One region of the Streptomyces sp. NPDC017936 genome, then DNA from elsewhere that is predicted to be linked to it. Evidence: riboswitches for the same ligand, from Rfam matches in the RefSeq annotation. Region 1 holds a riboswitch; the other holds the start of a gene.
The links. Region 1 has a riboswitch for thiamine pyrophosphate ahead of ACH4F6_RS29630 (thiamine ABC transporter substrate binding subunit). Riboswitches for the same ligand answer to the same signal wherever they lie in the genome.

Region 1 (7,046 bases):
TCGTGGCGGACTACTACGGTGCGCCGACGCCGATCAACCAGCTGGCCTCGTTCTCGGTGCCGGAGCCGCGCATGGCGGTCGTGACCCCGTTCGACAAGAGCGCGCTGCGCAACATCGAGCAGGCGATCCGGGACTCCGACCTGGGCGTCAACCCGAGCAACGACGGCAACATCATCCGCGTGGTGTTCCCCGAGCTCACCGAGGAGCGCCGCCGCGACTACATCAAGGTCGCCAAGGGCAAGGCGGAGGACGCCCGGGTGTCGATCCGTTCGGTGCGCCGCAAGGCCAAGGACGCCATCGACAAGCTGATCAAGGACGGCGAGGTCGGCGAGGACGAGGGCCGCCGTGCGGAGAAGGAGCTCGACGACACCACCGCGAAGTACGTCGCCCAGGTGGACGAGCTCCTGAAGCACAAGGAAGCGGAGCTGCTCGAGGTCTGATGAACGACTCTTCCTGGGGCGCTCCGCCGCACGCCGGTTCACCGGCCGGGTACTGGGGGCCCACCGACCGGGGGCCGGCCCAGGGCGCTGCCCCGGCGGGTCCCGCGTACGATGCGCCTGAGGCGCAGCAGACTCGCCCCATGCCCGTCGTCCCCGACGTACCCGCTCACGGCGGAAACCAGGATGACGACCGGGGGGCCGCCCGGCCGGGCGGCCCCTTGTTCCGAGAGGGGACGTTCCACGGCGGGACGTCCCCGCACCAGATGTTCCGCGACGAGACCCCGTCGGCGCAGCCCCATGCGGCGGTGCCGCAGAATCCGGATCCCATGCCCGACGCCCCGCAGCCGGCGCCCGCACCGCAGAAGAAGAGCGCGGGCCGAGACCTGGGCGCGGCCATAGGGGTCGGGGTCGGTCTCGGCGTGGTGATCGTCGCCTCGCTGTTCATCGTCAAGGCCGTGTTCGTCGGCGTCATAGCGGTCGCCGTCGTCGTGGGCCTGTGGGAGCTGACCAGCCGGCTCCAGGAGCGCAAGGGCATCAAGGCGCCGCTGGTGCCGCTCGCGCTCGGCGGTGCCGCGATGGTCGTCGCCGGGTACGTCAGGGGCGCCGAGGGGGCGTGGGTCGCCATGGCCCTGACCGCGCTGGCGGTCCTGGTCTGGCGCATGACGGAACCGCCGGAGGGCTACCTCAAGGACGTCACCGCCGGTGTCTTCGCGGCCTTCTACGTCCCGTTCCTGGCCACCTTCGTCGCCTTGATGCTCACGGCCGACGACGGGGCGCAGCGCGTGCTGACCTTCCTGGTGCTGACGGTGGTCAGCGACACCGGCGCGTACGCCGTCGGCTGGCGCTTCGGCCGGCACAAGCTCGCCCCGCGCATCAGTCCCGGCAAGACCCGCGAGGGCCTGCTCGGCGCGGTGTCGTTCGCGATGGTCGCCGGCGCGCTGTGCATGCAGTTCCTCATCGACGACGGCACCTGGTGGCAGGGCCTGCTCCTCGGCCTCGCGGTCGCGGCCAGCGCCACGCTCGGTGACCTCGGCGAGTCCATGATCAAGCGGGACCTGGGCATCAAGGACATGGGCACGCTGCTCCCGGGCCACGGCGGCATCATGGACCGGCTGGACTCGCTGCTGCCGACGGCGCCGGTCGTCTGGCTCCTCCTGGTGCTGTTCGTCGGCTCCGGCTGACCGGTCCGCACCCGGCCGACCCGAGCCCCCGTCCCCCGCGGACGGGGGCTCGTCGCGTGCTCCGGCCGGCCGACCGGGTCACCCGAGTGGATCTGCGACACTGGTAGGGCCATGCCTAAGCCCGGAGAACTCGTTTTCGTCGCCCCCCGCGGAGCCAAGAAGCCGCCGCGGCATCTCGCCGACCTCTCGCCCGCCGAGCGGAAGGAGGCGGTCGCGGAGATCGGTGAGAAGCCGTTCCGGGCGAAGCAGCTGTCGCAGCACTACTTCGCGCGGTACGCGCACGACCCGGCGGAGTGGACCGACATCCCCGCCGGGGCGCGCGACAAGCTGCGCGAGGCGCTGCTGCCCGACCTGATGACGGTGGTCCGGCACCTGTCGACCGACCAGGGCACCACCCGCAAGACGCTGTGGCGGCTGTTCGACGGCACGCTCGTGGAGTCGGTGCTGATGCGTTACCCGGACCGGGTGACGATGTGCATCAGCTCCCAGGCGGGCTGCGGGATGAACTGCCCGTTCTGCGCCACCGGACAGGCCGGGCTGGACCGGAACCTGTCGACGGCGGAGATCGTGCACCAGATCGTCGACGGGATGCGGGCGCTGAGGGACGGGGAGGTCCCGGGCGGGCCGGCCCGGCTGTCCAACATCGTCTTCATGGGCATGGGCGAGCCCCTCGCCAACTACAAGCGGGTCGTCGGCGCGATCCGCGCGCTCACCGACCCGACGCCGGACGGGCTCGGCCTGTCGCAGCGCGGGATCACCGTGTCGACGGTCGGGCTGGTGCCGGCCATCCACCGGTTCTCCGACGAGGGCTTCAAGTGCCGGCTCGCCATCTCGCTGCACGCCCCGGACGACGAGCTGCGCGACACCCTCGTCCCCGTGAACACGCGGTGGAAGGTGCGCGAGGTGCTCGACGCGGGCTTCGAGTACGCCGAGAAGTCCGGCCGCCGGCTGTCCATCGAGTACGCCCTGATCCGCGACATCAACGACCAGGCCTGGCGCGGCGACCGCCTGGGACGGCTCCTCAAGGGCCGACCGGTGCACGTCAACCTGATCCCGCTCAACCCGACGCCCGGCTCGAAGTGGACCGCCTCCCGGCCCGAGGACGAGAAGGCGTTCGTCGAGGCCATCGCGGCGCACGGGGTGCCGGTCACCATCCGGGACACCCGCGGCCAGGAGATCGACGGGGCCTGTGGTCAGCTCGCCGCCACCGAGCGGTAGTCTGATCCCGGACAACTTCATACCTTCATATTCCGACAGGGGAGCGCCACAGCGCTGAGAGTGCGGCAACCGGCCGCAGACCCTCTGAACCTCGCCCAGGTCATTCTGGGTAGGAAGTTCGGTCATCACTCGAGCTGTTGCGCCCTGCCCGGGTACCCGCGGAGTCTCCGCGGGTCCCGGGCAGGGCCGCGTCTCTTCCTGGTCAACCCCAGGAGGAATCCAGTGCACACCAGGATGTTCGTGGCCGCGGCGGTCGGCCTCGGTCTCGTCACGCTGTCCGCGTGCGGTTCGTCGTCCGGCGACACCGGATCAGGTGGCGACCCGAAGACCGTCACCCTCGTCAGCCACGACTCGTGGGCCGTGACGAAGAGCGTGCTCGCCGACTTCGAGAAGCAGTCCGGCTACAAGGTGAAGGTCCTCACCGACGGCGACGCCGGGCAGGCCGTCAACAAGGCGATCCTCACCAAGGACAACCCGCAGGGCGACGTCTTCTTCGGCGTCGACAACACGCTCCTGTCCCGCGCCCTCGACAACGGCCTGTTCCAGCCGTACGAGGCCAAGGGCCTCGACCGGGTCGGCGCCGCGTACCGGCTCGACGCGGACAAGCACCGGGTCACCCCCGTCGACCACGGCGACGTCTGCGTCAACTACGACAAGAAGTACTTCGCCGACCACGAGCTGGCCCCGCCGGCCACCTTCGACGACCTGGTCAAGCCCGCCTACAGGAACCTCCTGGTCACCGAGAACGCCTCCACCTCCTCACCCGGCCTCGGCTTCCTGCTCGGTACGGCCGCCCGGTACGGCGACGACGGGTGGGAGGGCTACTGGAAGAAGCTGCGGGCCAACGGCGTGAAGGTGGTCTCCGGCTGGGAGCAGGCCTACAACGAGGAGTTCTCCGGTTCCGCGGGCGGCAGGAAGGCCGGGGGCGACCGGCCGCTCGTCGTCTCCTACGCCTCCTCGCCGCCCGCCGAGGTCGTCTTCGCCGACCCCAGGCCCACCACCGCGCCGACCGGCGTGGCCACCGGCACCTGCTTCCGGCAGGTCGAGTTCGCGGGGCTGCTGAGCAACGCGAGGAACAGCGCCGGCGGCAAGGCGCTCATCGACTTCCTGATCTCCCGGGAGTTCCAGGAGGACATGCCGCTCAACATGTTCGTCTACCCGGTGACCGAGGGCGCGGGCGTGCCCGCCGAGTTCACGAAGTACGGGCCCGCCGCGCAGGACCCCGAGACCATGGACCCGGCGAGGATCGCCGAGAACCGCGACCGGTGGGTCACGTCGTGGACCTCGCTCGTACTGAAGTGACCCCGGCCAGGAGGCCTTCCGGGAACGCGGCGCGGCTCGGGCTCATGGCCCTGCCCGTCGCGTTCTTCGGGATCTTCTTCGCCTACCCCGTCGCCGCGATCGTCTCGCGCGGACTCCACGTCGACGGGCAGTGGCGGTTCGGCCGCCTCCTCGACGTGCTCGGGCAGGCCGGCATCCGGCACGTCCTGTGGTTCACCACCTGGCAGGCGCTCGCCTCCACCGCGCTCACCCTGCTGCTGGCGCTGCCGGGCGCGTACGTCTTCGCGCGCCTGGACTTCCCGGGCAAGCAGGTGCTGCGGGCCGTCGTCACCGTCCCGTTCGTGCTGCCGACGGTCGTCGTCGGCACGGCGTTCCTCGCGCTCGTCGGGCGCGGCGGACTCCTCGACGACCTGTGGGGCGTACGGCTGGACACCACCGTGTGGGCGATCCTGCTCGCGCACGTCTTCTTCAACTACGCGGTCGTCGTGCGCACGGTGGGCGGGCTGTGGTCGCAGCTCGACCCCCGGCAGGAGGAGGCCGCGCGCATGCTCGGCGCCTCCCGGGCGCGGGCCTGGCGCACGGTCACCCTCCCCGCGCTCGGGCCCGCCGTGGCCGCCGCCGCGCTGATGGTCTTCCTCTTCACCTTCACCTCCTTCGGCGTGGTCCAGATCCTCGGCGGCCCCGCCTTCTCCACGCTCGAGGTGGAGATCTACCGGCAGACCTCCGAGATCTTCGACCTGTCCACGGCGGCCGTCCTGACGATCGTCCAGTTCGCGGCCGTGGGCGCGATCCTCGCCGTGCACGCCTGGACGGTGCGGCGGCGGGAGACCGCGCTGCGGCTGGTGGACGCGAAGCTGACCGCGCGGCGGCCGCGCGGGGCGGGGCAGTGGGCGCTGCTCGGCGGGGTGCTGGCGAGCATCGCCCTGCTGCTGGTGCTGCCGCCGGCCGTGCTGGTGCAGCGGTCGCTGGACGCGCCGGACCTCGCCTACTACCGGGCGCTGACCAGCGAGGAGGGCAACGTCTTCCTGGTGCCGCCGATCGAGGCGATCGGCAACTCGCTGGAGTACGCCGCCGCCGCGACCGCCCTCGCGCTGCTGATCGGCGGGCTGGCCGCGGCGGCCCTCACCCGGCGGGACGCCGGACGTCTCGTCCGGGGCTTCGACGCGCTGCTGATGCTGCCGCTGGGCGTCTCCGCGGTGACCGTCGGCTTCGGCTTCCTGATCGCGCTCGACGAGCCCCCGCTGGACCTGCGCGGCACCTGGATCCTGGTGCCGCTCGCCCAGGCGCTGGTCGGCGTCCCCTTCGTCGTGCGGACCATGCTGCCCGTGCTGCGGGCGGTGGACGGACGGCTGCGGGAGGCGGCGGCCGTGCTCGGGGCGTCGCCCTGGCGGGTGTGGCGGGAGGTGGACCTGCCGATGGTGCGGCGGGCGCTGCTCGTCGCGGCCGGGTTCGCCTTCGCGGTGTCGCTCGGGGAGTTCGGGGCGACGGTGTTCATCGCCCGGCCCGACAACCCCACGCTGCCGGTCGCGGTGGCGCGGCTGCTCGGGCGGGCCGGTGAGCTCAACTACGGGCAGGCGATGGCCCTGTCGACGATTCTGATGCTGGTGTGCGCGGTGGCCCTGCTGGTGCTGGAGCGGCTGCTCCCCCAGTCTCGAACAGGCTCGACCGGGGGCACCCCCATCGACCGGACGGGGGAGTTCTGATGCTGTTGCGGCTCGAGGGCGCGACCGTGCGGTTCGGCGGACGGGCCGTGCTGGACGCCGTCGACCTCGCCGTCGCCGAGCACGAGGTGGTGTGCGTGCTCGGGCCGAGCGGCAGCGGCAAGTCGACGCTGCTGCGGGCGGTGGCCGGGCTGCAGCCCCTCGACGCCGGGCGGGTCCTGCTCGACGGGCGCGACCAGGCCGGGGTGGCCGCGCACCGGCGGGCGCTCGGGCTGATGTTCCAGGACCACCAGCTCTTCCCGCAGCGGGACGTGGGCGGCAACGTGGCCTTCGGGCTACGCATGCACGGCACGCCCAAGCGCCAACAGGCCGAGCGCGTGCAGGAGTTGCTGGACCTGGTCGGGCTGCCGGGCGCCGCCCGCCGGGCCGTCGCCGCGCTCTCGGGCGGTGAGCAGCAGCGGGTCGCGCTGGCGCGTGCGCTCGCGCCCCGGCCCCGGCTGCTGATGCTGGACGAACCGCTCGGCCAGCTCGACCGGTCGCTGCGCGAGCGACTGGTGGTCGAACTGCGGGAGCTGTTCGGCCGGTTGGGCACCACCGTGCTCGCGGTCACCCACGACCAGGGCGAGGCGTTCGCGCTGGCCGACCGGGTGGTGGTGATGCGGGACGGACGGATCGCCCAGTCCGGTACGCCGCTCGAGGTCTGGCAGCGGCCGGCGGACGCCTTCGTGGCCCGCTTCCTCGGCTTCGACAACGTGGTGGAGGCGAGCGTCGCCGAGGAGGCCGCGGACACCCCGTGGGGCAAGGTGCCGGTGCCGGCCGGCTCCGCGCAGGGCCCCCGCACGCTGCTGGTCCGCCCGGCCGGGGTGCGGCTGGTCGGCGCGGACGAGGGCTTGCGCTGCACGGTCGCCGCCCGCACCTTCCGGGGCACCCACGTCGCCGTCCGGCTCCAGCCGGAGGACGCGCCGCGCCTGGAGGCCGCCTGTGCGCTGCGGCTGGCGCCGGAGGTCGGGGACACGGTCGGGGTCGCGTTCGACCCGGCCGAGGTCGTCGTGCTCGACTGACCGGGCCGCCCCGGGACCGTCGCCGCGACAGCTCGCGCGGGAGGTCCTCGGGAGCGGGGACCGCCGGGGTTCCGGCGGGAGAGGACGACGTCCGGCCGGGACACCGGCGGCCCGTCCCCCGTCGGGGGAACGGGCCGTGGGGGTCAGCGGTCGGACGTGCCCCGGCGGCGCATGCCGAGGAACACCGCGCCGCCGCCCACGACG
Region 2 (7,046 bases), on a different contig from region 1:
CCTCATCGACGCCATCGAGGGCCTCCAGTCGGACCGGCCCGTCGAACAGGTGATACCGACCGAACTGATCGTGCGTACCTCGTCCCAGCGACGCGCGCAGCGCACGACCGTGAGTCCGCCGCGGGCTCCCGAAGGGATCTGAAGGGCGTCACCGCGGGATCTCGAGGGGCACGGGGACGTCTGCACGCGCTGCCGCCCAGTCGGCGGGCCGGGGAGGCCGGGTCGGGCACCGGACGGACACGTACGGAGAGGGACGACGTGCGGGCCGTCGCCCGGGGTGCCGGGCAGGGGTTCCACGGTGACGGCACCGCACAGGGGCACCGAACCGCGAGGCCCGCGACGGCCGGGCCGGATGCCGCCCGGGCCGCGACACCCGGTGATCTCATCGGAACCGGACGGCACGCGGGGGCCGCGAGCGCGACGCGCCGGTCCCACGACTCGCCCGTGACGCGCCGAGATGCGTGAGGCGAGAGAGTCGAGTGAGTGTTCGCAGGGTGAGCGGGGACGGCCGAACCCGGGCCCAATCGGGGCGAAAGCCGCGCCGAACTGGAGCCTTGCTCCGATTCACCACCCCTGGGTCATCACACGGCACGATCCGCGTTCCTATGATGGGCGCACGGCACCGCGGACCGTTGCGACCAGGCAGTCCGAAGCGGTGCAGATGCGGCGCGATGGTGGAGGGGTCTGATGACTCAGGGGGCCGGTCAGGGACCCGAGGTGGAACGTACGGCGACGGTGCGTGACTTCCGGGTGCCCGCGTATGTCCACGAGACCGGTCCGTACGCGCACGACAGCCATCCCGGGAACGTCGCGCCGCCCCTCGAGGAGCCTCTCGAGCACCCCGAGGGCTACACGCCCACCCAGCGGGACCTGCCCGTCATCAACCGGGGCGACACCCTGCAGGTGACCGTCGACCCGGCGGCGGTCCAGGCCCCGCTGCCCGCGAACGGACCCGGTCCGCTGTTCGTCGTCGGCGACGTGCACGGCTACCTCGACGAGCTGGTCGCCGCCCTCCAGGAGAAGGGCCTGGTCGACGCGGCGGGCCGCTGGTGCGCGGGCACCGCCCGGCTGTGGTTCCTGGGCGACTTCACCGACCGCGGCCCGGACGGTATCGGCGTCATCGACCTCGTCATGCGCCTGTCCGCCGAAGCGGCCGCGGCCGGCGGCTACTGCAAGGCCCTCATGGGCAACCACGAGCTGCTCCTGCTCGGCGCCAAGCGCTTCGGCGACACCCCCGTCAACTCCGGCGCGGGCACCGCCACCTTCCAGGCGGCCTGGCTGCTCAACGGCGGCCAGAAGTCCGACATGGACCGCCTCCAGGACCACCACCTGCAGTGGATGGCCCGCCTCGACGCCATCGAGGAGGTCGACGGTCATCTGCTCGTGCACTCCGACACCACCGCCTACCTCGACTACGGCGACTCGATCGAGGCGGTCAACGACACCGTCCGCGAGACGATCACCCGTAACGACGCGGACGAAGTCTGGGACCTGTTCCGCAAGTTCACCAAGCGCTTCTCCTTCCGCGACGAAGGCGGCGCCGACGCCGTCCGCTCGCTCCTGGATACGTACGGCGGCACCCGCATCGTTCACGGCCACAGCCCGATCCCGTACCTGCTGGGCGAGGTCGGCTCCGAGGACGGCGACGACGCGGCCGGTCCCGTCGTCGAGGGACCGCACGTCTACGCCGACGGGCTGGCCATCGCGATGGACGGCGGCGTGACGATGGCCGGAAAGCTGCTGGTCCAGCAACTGCCGCTGATCGTTTGACCGTTCACGTCTCCGGCGCTCCCCCGCGCCGGAGACGTCCGACGACACCGCAGGCCAGGGGCCAATTTCCGCGAACCCCCTGTTACCTCAGGCCGTCGCCGCTCTACCATCGGCTTATCCGTAGCAGGCTCCCCTCCGTTTCTGCCCGACGGCTCGTTGGCATGCGAGCCCCAAGCCCTACGGAGCATCGGGGGATGCACATGAACAGCGTTCCGCAGCACCTGCACAGCGAGGACCGCCAGGAGTACGAGCGGGTCCTCGACGAGGCGCTGCGCTCCGCACCACACCACCCGCACCTGACCGCTGTCGGACAGCGGCTGAACGCCGAACAACTGCGCACCATGGCGCTCAACGCCACCGCGCTCATCGCGGCGGCCGCGGCGACCGAGTACCAGCACTACGTGAAGGTCCGCGAGGAACTGCGCCACCCGGCGCCGTCCACCCCGTCGTCACCCGCCCACGAGTCCGGTTCCGGTGAGCCGGGCGTGGGCGGTCTGGGGCTCGCCACCACCATGGGAGAGGCCGCGCAGGTCGCCGAGGGCGCCGGGGCGGGCGCCGTCGCCATCGCCGCCGTCCTCACCCCCGTTCTCGCCGGAACCGCCGCGGTGATCTTCCTGCTCGTCGGTTACCTCCTCAGCATGCTCAGCCCCGGGCAGTCGTTCGCCCAGGCCATGCTCACCGCCGGATGGGCGTTCGGGGCCATCGCCGCGGCCGCCATCCTCGTCGCCACCGTCGGACTCCTCCTCACCGCGCTGCGCAACCGGCCCTCCGTGGAGGCCGGCCCGTACGACGAACTGCGCGACGAGGTGGCCCGCGCCAGGGAAGCCTGGCGGGAAGCCCTGCTCGAACGGGGCATCGTGCCGTTCCTGCGCGAGGCCCTCGCCGACCCCGGCACGGCCGCCGCGTCGCACTCCGAGCCGGCCCCGCAGGCGCCCACCGGCCGTCTGCCGAAGATCGGCTACGACCGCCCGGGCTTCACCAGCCCCGACGACGGGCGCACCGGCGGCTCCCGCCCGAGCTACAGCAGCCCGGACTACACCAGCCCGGACTTCGGCGGCCCGGAACACCAGCCGGAGTAGGCCTTCGGCTTGCGCCCCCCGCCACAGGGGAGCGCAAGCCGTACAGCCGGCGCCGTACGGAGCGGGACCGGCGTCAGTCCGCCAGCGGCAGATACACGCGGTTCCCCGCCGCCGCGAACTCCTTCGACTTCTGCGCCATCCCCTCCTCGATCTCCGCACGTGACCCACCGTGCTCGCGACGGATGTCCTGGGAGATCTTCATCGAGCAGAACTTCGGCCCGCACATCGAGCAGAAGTGAGCGGTCTTGGCCGGCTCCGCGGGCAGGGTCTCGTCGTGGAACTCACGGGCCGTGTCCGGATCGAGGGCCAGGTTGAACTGGTCCTCCCAACGGAACTCGAACCGGGCGTCGGACAGCGCGTCGTCCCATTCCTGCGCCCCGGGGTGGCCCTTGGCGAGATCGGCCGCATGGGCAGCGATCTTGTAGGTGATGACGCCGGTCTTGACGTCGTCCCGGTTGGGCAGACCCAGGTGTTCCTTGGGCGTGACGTAGCAGAGCATGGCCGTGCCCCACCAGGCGATCATCGCGGCACCGATGCCGGAGGTGATGTGGTCGTACGCCGGTGCGACGTCCGTCGTCAGCGGGCCGAGCGTGTAGAAGGGAGCCTCGTCGCAGATCTCCTGCTGGAGGTCGATGTTCTCCTTGATCTTGTGCATCGGAACGTGTCCCGGGCCCTCGATCATGGTCTGGACGTGGAAGCGCTTCGCGATCCGGTTGAGTTCCCCGAGCGTGCGCAACTCCGCGAACTGCGCCTCGTCGTTGGCGTCCGCGATCGAGCCCGGCCGGAGACCGTCACCGAGCGAGTACGTGACGTCGTAGGCGGCGAGGATCTCGCACAGCTCCTCGAAGTTCTCGTAGAGGAACGACTCCTTGTGGTGGGCCAGGCACCATGCCGCCATGATCGAGCCGCCGCGGGAGACGATGCCGGTCTTGCGGTTCGCCGTCAGCGGGACGTACGGCAGACGTACCCCCGCGTGGACCGTCATGTAGTCCACGCCCTGCTCGGCCTGCTCGATGACGGTGTCCTTGTAGATCTCCCAGGTCAGTTCCTCGGCCTTGCCGTCGACCTTCTCCAGGGCCTGGTAGAGCGGCACCGTGCCGATGGGGACGGGGGAGTTGCGCAGCACCCACTCGCGGGTGGTGTGGATGTTGCGGCCGGTGGAGAGGTCCATGACCGTGTCGGCTCCCCAGCGGGTCGCCCAGGTCATCTTCTCGACCTCCTCTTCGATGGAGGACGTCACGGCGGAGTTGCCGATGTTGGCGTTGACCTTCACCAGGAACCGCTTGCCGATGATCATCGGCTCGATCTCCGGGTGGTTGACGTTCGCGGGCAGGACGGCACGGCCCGCCGCGATCTCCTCACGGACCACCTCGGGCGACACGTTCTCCCGGATCGCCACGTACTCCATCTCCGGGGTGACCTCCCCCCGGCGCGCGTACGCGAGTTGGGTGACCGCCTTGCCGTCACGGCTCCGGCGCGGCAGACGGGGACGCCCCGGGAAGACCGCGTCGAGGTTGCGCAGGCCACCACGCGGCGAGGTGTGCTTGATCCCGTCGTCCTCCGGACGGACGGGGCGGCCCGCGTACTCCTCGGTGTCGCCGCGCGTGGTGATCCAGTTCTCCCGCAGCGGCGGCAGGCCCCTGCGGACATCGGTGTCGACGTGCGGATCGGTGTACGGGCCGGAGGTGTCGTACAGCGTGACCGACCGTCCGTTGGTGAGGTGCACCTGGCGGACCGGCACCCGCAGGTCGGGGCGGGTGCCCTCGACATACGCCTTGTGCCAGCCGATGGACTTCCCGGCCTCCCCGTGGGCAGAGCTCTCGGCGGAGATCTGCGCGGAGGCAGGCGTGCGTGCGTCCTTGTTGGTCATGAGACCTACTCCCTACGCCGGCATTACCCGGTAACAGGTTCAGCGGTCGACGCAGCGGCTACCGCCTGCCGACGTTTCCTGTGAAACATCACCTGGTGTCGGTGACGTTCCACGTGAAACATCGCGAAGACGGAGGTCAGCGCCCTCTCAGCCCGGTGCTCCGAGCTCCCGCGTGTGCAAAGGTGCCCCCACGCTAGCGGCAGTTCGGGCGCGGTGAACAGGGGGCCCTCTTCGTTCTTGCGATGATCGGGCGGTGACCACGACACACCAGCCTCCGTATCCACCACCCGAACCACCCCGCGGGCCGGGTGCCGGAAACGGCCACGGGCCCGGCACCGGCCGTGGCCGGATCCCCGCACCCGGAGACGACCGCGCCTTCGGCGGCGGGCACGCCCCGGGGCCCGGGTCCGGCGACGGTCGCTCTGAGGTCCATGGCGCGCGGGGCCCCGGCAACGGTCGGACGCCGAGCGGCGGGTACGGGCCCGGTGAGCCTCGGAGGCTCGACGGGCCCGGTGGCGGCGAGCGCGGGCCGGGCAGGGACGAATACGGTCCGGGCAGAGGCGAGTACGGCTCCGGCAGGGACGACTACCGCCCGGGCATGGGCGGACACGGCGCCGCCGGTGACCCGGCCGGCGCTCACCTCCACGCGCACGCCCCGGACGGCGGCCACAGCGGTGGGCCGGGTCCCGGTTCCGGTGGCGGGCACGGTTCCGGTGGCGGGCACGGTTCCGGCGAGGGGCACGGACCCGGTTCAGGCGGGGGGCACGGGCACTCGCACAGTCACGGCCCGGCCGCCCCCGTCTCCCTGCACCTGCGCAAGGTCATCACGGCCGTCCTCGTCCCGTTCGCCGTGGCGGTGCTCGCCGGGCTGGTCGTGCTGTGGCCCGGCGGCGCCCCGGCGCACGAGCGCACCGGCGTCGGCTTCGACCGGCAGACCCAGCACGCGACGGTGACCAAGGTGGAGACCTTGAGCTGCTCGTCGGTGAACGGCTCGGGCGGCGCCCCGACCGGCGACACCTCCACGGCCGAGGGCTCCTCCGCCCAGCAGCAGGCGAACGGCACCTGCAAGCGGGCCACGATCCGGGTGGACACGGGTCAGGACAAGGGACGCACGTTCACGGAGATCGTGCAGCCGGACCAGTCACGACAGCTGGACGAGGGCCAGAAGGTCGTGGTCGCCTACGAGCCCGCCGCGCCGAAGGACCTCCAGTACTCGGTGGCCGACGTGAACCGTCGCGTTCCGATGACGGTGCTCGCCCTGATCTTCGCCCTCGCCGTCGTGGTCGTCGGCCGGCTGCGGGGTGTCATGGCGCTGATCGCCCTGGCCATCAGCTTCCTCATCCTGAACTTCTTCATCCTGCCCGCGATCCTCCAGGGGTCGAACCCTCTGGTCGTGGCGGTGGTGGGGTCGAGCGCCATCATGCTGATCGCGCTCTATCTGTGTCATGGCCTGTCGGCCCGTACGTCCGTCGCGGTGCTCGGCACACTCATCTCGCTGTCGCTGATCGGCGTCCTCGGCTCGCTCTTCATCGACTGGGCCGCGCTCACCGGCAACACGGACGACAACACCGGCCTGATCCACGGCCTGTATCCGTCGATCGACATGAGCGGTCTGCTGCTCGCGGGCATCATCATCGGCTCGCTCGGCGTCCTCGACGATGTGACGGTGACCCAGACGTCGGCGGTCTGGGAACTGCACGAGGCCAACCCGTCCATGGGCTGGCGGGGGCTGTACCGGGCCGCCATCCGGATCGGCCGTGACCACATCGCCTCCGTGGTGAACACGCTCGTCCTCGCCTACGCCGGCGCCGCCCTGCCGCTGCTGCTGCTCTTCTCGATCGCCCAGAGCAACGTCGGCACGGTCGCCAACAGCGAGTTGGTCGCCGAGGAGATCGTGCGCACACTGGTGGGCTCGATCGGTCTGGTGGCGTCGGTTCCGGTGACCACGGCCCTCGCGGCCCTGGTCGTCTCGGCCGACCGACCGGAGTCCGGCAGGGCGGCCGCCGCAGCCGCGCAGGCGGCGCCGGGGGCCTCACCGGCCGGTACGGCGGTCCCCGCGCCCCAGACCGCCCGCAGCGGCCGGGGCAGACGACGCAAGCGCTGATGTGCGGGGGGGGGCGTCCGAGCCGTTGCCGAGGACGGACCCGGGCGCCCCCGCCCTGTCTTCCCGGCAGCCGGGTTCCACCGCCTGCCGGATACCGGGTCTCCCTGTCGTCCGGGACGCAGGGTCCGGCGGTCCGTGACCGCGACGTCCCAGAAGAAGCGTTCCTGCGGAGCCCCGCCCCGCGTCGAAACGTTCCCCCGTTCGGCCGACCGCTCAGCCGGCG

Region 2: it holds a riboswitch for thiamine pyrophosphate, as region 1 does, so the genes downstream of both, thiC (phosphomethylpyrimidine synthase ThiC) here and ACH4F6_RS29630 (thiamine ABC transporter substrate binding subunit) in region 1, are expected to answer to the same signal.

Annotation. Positions count from the first base shown of each region.
Region 1 is NZ_JBIRHK010000016.1:127,241-134,286, reverse strand. Features, by position in the region: gene frr (ribosome recycling factor) at 1-440, shown strand, start outside; gene ACH4F6_RS29640 (phosphatidate cytidylyltransferase) at 440-1,621, shown strand; gene rlmN (23S rRNA (adenine(2503)-C(2))-methyltransferase RlmN) at 1,733-2,839, shown strand; TPP riboswitch at 2,867-2,973, shown strand; gene ACH4F6_RS29630 (thiamine ABC transporter substrate binding subunit) at 3,074-4,141, shown strand; gene ACH4F6_RS29625 (ABC transporter permease) at 4,117-5,823, shown strand; gene ACH4F6_RS29620 (ABC transporter ATP-binding protein) at 5,823-6,842, shown strand; gene ACH4F6_RS29615 (LAETG motif-containing sortase-dependent surface protein) at 6,986-7,046, opposite strand, start outside.
Region 2 is NZ_JBIRHK010000012.1:168,871-175,916, forward strand. Features, by position in the region: gene ACH4F6_RS24980 (LacI family DNA-binding transcriptional regulator) at 1-142, shown strand, start outside; gene ACH4F6_RS24985 (metallophosphoesterase) at 688-1,770, shown strand; gene ACH4F6_RS24990 (hypothetical protein) at 1,965-2,849, shown strand; gene thiC (phosphomethylpyrimidine synthase ThiC) at 2,923-4,719, opposite strand; TPP riboswitch at 4,712-4,901, opposite strand; gene ACH4F6_RS25000 (YibE/F family protein) at 5,318-6,823, shown strand; gene ACH4F6_RS25005 (SsgA family sporulation/cell division regulator) at 7,037-7,046, opposite strand, start outside.